Regions from separate parts of the Clostridium gasigenes genome, predicted to be linked through region 2. Evidence: riboswitches for the same ligand, from Rfam matches in the RefSeq annotation. Region 2 holds a riboswitch; each other region holds the start of a gene.

Region 1 (2,283 bases), 1.5 Mb from region 2:
TGATCCATATATTGTCCATATTGTATAAATAAATGCTAATAAGGGCACTATTGATTTCTTTATAAATATCCAAAATGTAAATTCCTTTGAGTCTTTAAACATTAACATAATTTCTGCTGCTGCCGTTAATAAATAAACTGGTAAAAATGATAATGTAGCCAATATTGTAATAAACGTAAATGATGAAACCATCCCTTTTTGATAATTCATAATTAATAATATATTTACTAGTATTGAACTTACTATTAATGAGTTAACTGGCGTGCCATATTTAGGATGTATTTTGCCAAAGAATTTTGGAAAGACGCCATCTTGACCTGCTGCATATGAAATACGAGCAGTTGATAATAACCAACCAATTATTGTACCTAAAATCGATACTACTATTGCTATAGTTAATATCTTGCCTACTGAAGTTCCAAGAACATTAGTCAGTATATCAGTTAAAGGTGCTTGACTTACTGCAAGCTGCTCATTTGACATAGCGCCCATGCTTACAATACTTATTACTAAATAAATCGTTGCTGCAATAATTAATCCATATATTGTGCTCTTTTTAACATTTTTTTCAGGATCCTTTATTTCTCCTGCTGTAACTGTGGCGCTTTCCATTCCTACAAAAGCCCATAAAGTGGCTGTAGCTGCTAATGGTATTGTAGAAAGTCCTTTTCCTTCTGGTAATAGTGGAATTAAATTTGAACTGTCAAAGGCGAAGAATGAAACAATAATAAAAATTGTAAAGAATCCTATTTTAAATACTGTAGCAAAACTTTGAATTTTCCCAGCTTTCTTTACTCCTACTATGTTTATTATGGTAAATGTCCATAATACTACACTTGAAAAAACAATCGCATATATAGGCTTATTTAATGCAGGCATAATTGCCGTACTATAACTTACTAGCGCTACCACGATTGCTGCATTTCCTATCCATGACCCATTCCAATATAGCCATGCACTTAAAAACCCTGCGAATTCCCCAAAGGCTTCTTTTGTATATTTATAGGCTCCTCCTGTACTTGGATACTTGGATCCTAAATTTGCAAAGGATAAAGCTATAGTTATTGATCCTAAAGTTGTTATTATCCATGCTATTATTGTAGCCATTGGTCCCGAAACCTGAGCAAGTGTAGCTGGCAACATAAAAACACCTGATCCTATCATGTTCCCACATACAAGCATAGTTGCCATAAACAGACTGATTTCCTTCTTTAAATTCTTATTTTCCATTTTGTCCTCCTTAAGTTTCAGGTAAAAAAAACAAGCTCAGAGGCTATTCTCTGAGCTTGTATAAATTCTTAAGTAACAAACACAAAGATAGCTCTCCATAAATATTATGGCAGTTTTGCATATATTTTATACAAACCCAACATATAGCCTTAAAACATTAACTATATACTTCGGCAATAATACCTTTCATATTAAATCACAGCGTTTAACTCATTAATATTACTTTTTATCATTGCAACCTCTATCTTTTCCCTATTAAATTGTTTTTTTTCTTATTTTAACATTTTTTTTATAAATGTCAAATATACCGAGTTCTAAAATAACAACTCAAATATTCTTAGGTCTTTTTGATATGCCTAACCTAGCTCATTAATGATATAATATTTTTACAGGAACTTCCCACAGACGAAATTTATTTTCTAATGCTAAGAACCTAATCAAAATCGTAGATTTTACTTATATTCTTATATACTTGAGTTTTTATAATTAATATTCTAAAAGAGAGGTATCTTATGATTAATTTATTAAACAATCTTATAAATAACTTAGGTTATTTAATATTTCTAGCTTTTATTATTTCTAATTTATCTATATTCAAGAATATAATACAAAAAAATGAATTTCAAAAATTTGATCTTATTATATTATCTATAACATTTGCCATTTTTGGGATAGTAGGCACCTATTCTGGTGTAGATGTAAATGGTGCAATAGCTAATACAAGAATCATCGGAATAATGGCTGGTGGTATATTCTGTGGCCCTTTTGTTGGTATTGTATCTGGTCTTATTGCAGGTATTCATAGGTTAACTTATGACATAGGTGGCATAACCTCTATTCCTTGTGCTTTAACTACTATTATTGCAGGCTGTTTTTCTGGTTTTATATATAAAAGATGCTTAAAATATGAAAAATGGTTTTACGGTTTAATTGGAGGAATTATTATTGAGATAATTGAAATTTTTTTAATTTTATTATTATCAAAACCTTATTCTAAGGCTTTTCATATAGTAGAAAATATATATTTGCCTATGATTTTTATAAACGCTTTAG
Region 2 (2,283 bases):
TCCATATGCCCCTGTTGTCATTATTGCTAATATATCTCCACCTTGAGCCTTTGGAAGTTCTATATCTTTTATTAATATATCTCCTGATTCACAACATTTTCCTGCTATAGTTACCTTCTTATCTAATGTCATATTCATTTTATTTGCAATACAAGCTTCATATTTTGCACTATAAAGTGCTGGTCTAATATTATCTGTCATTCCACCATCTACTGCAACATAAGTTCTAACACCTTCTATTTCTTTAATAGCTCCAATTGTATATAATGTCATACCTGCATTTCCAACTATTGATCTACCTGGCTCTATTGTTAATATTGGTTTTTCAAGTGATAATTTTTCACATACTTCATTAACTTTATTTATAATCACTTGGCAATATTCTTCAGTGCTTCTTGGCTCATCTTCATCAGTATAATGAATTGCAAACCCGCCACCTAAATCTAATTCTGTTATTAAATGACCTGTTTCTTTCCTTATATTATCTATAAATCCAAGCATTACTTCTGCTGCATCTGCAAATGGTTCTAAATCAAATATTTGTGACCCTATATGACAGTGAACTCCTGCAAGTTCTATATTTTCTAAAGATAAAGCATGCTTTACCGCATTCATTATTGTATCTCCAACTGGCGCAAATCCAAATTTAGAATCTATTTGACCTGTTTTAATGTAATCATGAGTATGAGCTTCTATTCCCGGTGTTAATCTTAAATATATTTTTTGAATTTTATTATTTAATTTTGCTATTTTATTTAACTCTTCCATTTCATATAAATTATCAACAATAAATCTTCCAACCCCAAGTTCTACTCCTAAAGTCATTTCTGACAAAGTTTTGTTGTTACCATGGAAATAAGTCTTTTCTAGTGGAAATCCAGCTTTATAAGCCGTATATAATTCTCCACCTGAAACAATATCTAAATATAGCCCTTCTTTATTTATTAGCTTACACATTTCTACTGTAAGGAATGCTTTCCCTGCAAATGCTACTCTATTTCCTTCTTCACATTTAAAGTTTCTGTAGTATCCTTTGCATGTATCTATTAACAATTGCTCATCCATAACATAAAGAGGTGTTCCAAATTCCTTAGCTAAACTCTCTGCTTTAACACCTCCTATGTATAAATCATTTTCTTTACATTCCATTGCCCCAAATAATTTCATGATTTTTCCTCCTAATTTTTACTTTAATCATCTTAAGTCGTTATTTTTTAAGATGCCTTAAGTCCTTATTTTTTATTCTTTATTTTTTTGTAAAATAAAACACCATGGAATAATTCCATGGTGGTAGATACTATTTAAGGCTTATATGCATTTTGCTTAAAATTTTAATTTGTTCTATTTTTCTAAAAATTAATAAAATAGAATTTATCTTTGAATTAAAATATTTAAACCTAGCAAACCTCGCTAGCGCTTCACTTACGTGACAGTCATACACATATTATATGTACACCCAAAAACAAGTTTTTGCAACACTTATTTCTTCGGCCATTTTACCTTTCCTTATTAGTCTTAGCTTGCTAGCTCTTAATAAGTACTCTTTAAATATGGCACCTCTACCTTGGTAATTATCTTTTAATCTTATTATATGATACTTTACAATTTATGATACCATAATTTTCAGAAAAATCAATCTTTATCTTAGAAACAGCATCCATTTATTGTTTTACTTTCCACAATTTTTACTTGCACTAATTAAAAAGCCTATACAAGAAAATAAAATGTTTTTTAATAATAACATTGATGCATTATCTATATCAACTATATAGATATAACCTACCATTATTACTATAGTTATAGTAATTGATATTATCCCAACCACTAAATTTCTAAAAAACATAACTTTTTCGTTACAATTCGTCTTATTTTGACTACAATTTTCTAATAAGAAACCTATTATAGAAGAAAATATGGTTCTAATTGCAACTAAATTATCAACATTTTTTAAATCTGGATTAAATACAGAAAATATTATTAAACCAAAACTTAACATAGCTATAATGAATAATATTTTATAGGTTATATAGATAGATTGCCATTTTTTCAGAGAATATTCTAATCTATGCTTAATCCATTTCACCTATTAACCACCCTCTTCTTTTGTGTTTTTAAAAATTTATTTTCATTTTATATAATATGTATAGTTATTAGGATAGGTAACCACTTCTTTAATCATTTTTTTAAATTGCATTATTTATAGTTTTTTAAGATAACTTAATTAATAATAGGATTAAAGCCTAACTAAATTTATTTTAGTTAGGCTTTAATTTTTTTGAAGAT
Region 3 (2,283 bases), 1.6 Mb from region 2:
TACGATCTTTTTCTGAAATACCTGTTAATACTTCATTTATTTTAGATGTTAATTCACTATTTTTTGCAATACCTACCGCAATTGTTGTATCCTCATCTGATGCAACAAATTTCTCTTTAAATTCTACCATTTTAAAACTTGAGTTAGCATTTTCAGAACTAACACCTTCTGGACGTTCTGATACATATCCATCAATCATTCCTGATTGAAGGGCAACTCTCATTGTTGGGAAGTTATCCATAGCTGGTTCCTTAGACACCCCTTTAATTTGATCAATTACTGAGTAGTGGAATGTATTTAATTGAGCAGTTACTTTTGCTCCGTTAAAATCTTGGATAGAAGTAGCGCCTTCATATTTCCCACCTTTTTTAACTACCATAACCAAATCTGATTTATAATAATTATTTGAAAAATCTATTGTTTGCATACGTTCTTCTGTTGGTGACATACCTGCAATTATTCCATCTATTTTCCCTGAAAGTAATGCGGGTACAAGACCATCCCATTCAGTTTTAACTATAACTAATTCTTTTCCTAACCCATCAGCTATTTTTTTTGCAATCTCTACATCATATCCGCCTGCATATTCTGAGCTTCCTTCAATTTTAACCCCACCATTTGAATTATCCATTTGAGTCCAGTTAAATGGAGCATATCCAGCTTCAAGTCCTACTTTAAATGTTTCACCCTTTGCAGTAGTACCTCCCGACTTACTATTTGACCCACATGCTGTTAACATTGTAGCTGTTACTACAGCCATTACTATTGATAATATTCTTTTTTTCATAATTAATCCTCTCCTTCTTGTTTTTTTTATTCTACTATAGATTTAGAAAGTATATTTTCCCGCTTCTCACATGGATAATAATGTTTTTTTAGAATTTTGGGTAACAAAAAAAGACCTGAGATAAACCCAAGTCACAATATTCACAATTGCCCTTAAATCCTCTTTCTTCTCCTAAATGAGATAGCTCAACTCAATAAATCGGAAATTTATTGAGACAGTCCTGCAGTTATTTACTACAGACCCAGCAAATAATATTGAGAAATATTATAAACTTCGGCGACTTTTCCTTCTCTTTAGTATCAATGCTTCTCAAACTCCACTAAAGACTGTTAAATGTCGCGCCTCTACCTCACCTGTAAAAGCGAGGTATTATTAAATTATGATTTTAGTATATAATATTACATTATATCTGTCAACCCTTTCAGATTTTAAGTTATAACATATTAACAAGTTTATTATTTGTGTTTGTTTTTTACAAAATTATATCTTCGTATATTATATTGTTATTTGTTTTAATGTAAATTTCACTTTATCCACAAATTAATAAAGCACCTACCACAGTAAGTGCTTTATATTATTTATTATTTAATTAAACCTTCTGAGCGAAGATATTCTTTAGCAACTTGCGCAGGATCTTCGCCAAGATCATCTACTTTATAATTAAGGTCAATCATAGTTTCTTGACTTAATTTACCGGATAACATATTTAAAACTGTTTTAAGTTCAGGATACTTTTCAAGTGTTTCCATTCTTACAAGTGGAATTGCATCATAAGGTGCAAAAAAGTTTAAGTCATCTTCTAAAACCTTAAGATTAAAGGTTTTTAAAAGTCCATCAGTTGTAAAGGCATCTATAACATCAGATTCGCCATTATCAAGTGCCTTATACCTAAGAGCTCCATCAATTCCAACAATATTTTTGAAATTCAAATTGTAAACTGAAGCTAAATTTTGAAATCCATCCACTCTATTTAAAAACTCTAAGGTAGGTCCAAAAACTAATTCAGAACTTACTTTAGCCAAATCAGATATTGAAGTTATTCCATATTTATCAGCTACTTCAGGTTTCATAGCTATAGTAAAACCATTATTAAATCCCAGTGGTTCTAATAAAGTAAGCTTATGTTCTTTCTCCATAATTTCTTTTGATTTAGAATAAATAAGCTCTTTATCTACAGAGGGTTCTTGATTTAATACATTTATATATAGTGTTGCTGTATATTCAACCATAAGATCAATTTCACCAGCATAAAGCCCCTCCATAGTAACAGAACTACCAGCTAAACCTAATTTTTTTTCTACATTTAAATCAGTATGCTCTTCTATTAACTCTGCATACATATTTCCTAAAATTAATTGTTCAGAAAAACTTTTAGATCCAATAACTATAGTTTCACCTTTAGGCTTTAAAACAGCAAATAGTGAAGAGCCTATTAAAGCAACTAAAATTATAGCTAAAGTAACTTTTAAACCTGTTGATTTAGATTTATGCTTAGT

Evidence for each region. Region 2 has a riboswitch for lysine ahead of lysA (diaminopimelate decarboxylase). Riboswitches for the same ligand answer to the same signal wherever they lie in the genome.
Region 1: linked by a shared signal. The riboswitch ahead of J1C67_RS15715 (APC family permease) and the one ahead of lysA (diaminopimelate decarboxylase) in region 2 are both predicted to bind lysine.
Region 3: linked by a shared signal. The riboswitch ahead of J1C67_RS15905 (transporter substrate-binding domain-containing protein) and the one ahead of lysA (diaminopimelate decarboxylase) in region 2 are both predicted to bind lysine.

The regions. Positions count from the first base shown of each region.
Region 1 is NZ_CP071376.1:3,353,826-3,356,108, forward strand. Features, by position in the region: gene J1C67_RS15715 (APC family permease) at 1-1,230, opposite strand, end outside; lysine riboswitch at 1,311-1,482, opposite strand; gene J1C67_RS15720 (LytS/YhcK type 5TM receptor domain-containing protein) at 1,743-2,283, shown strand, end outside.
Region 2 is NZ_CP071376.1:1,815,453-1,817,735, reverse strand. Features, by position in the region: gene lysA (diaminopimelate decarboxylase) at 1-1,167, opposite strand, end outside; lysine riboswitch at 1,404-1,570, opposite strand; gene J1C67_RS08680 (hypothetical protein) at 1,670-2,083, opposite strand.
Region 3 is NZ_CP071376.1:3,401,109-3,403,391, forward strand. Features, by position in the region: gene J1C67_RS15905 (transporter substrate-binding domain-containing protein) at 1-787, opposite strand, end outside; lysine riboswitch at 961-1,142, opposite strand; gene J1C67_RS15910 (ABC transporter permease/substrate-binding protein) at 1,369-2,283, opposite strand, start outside.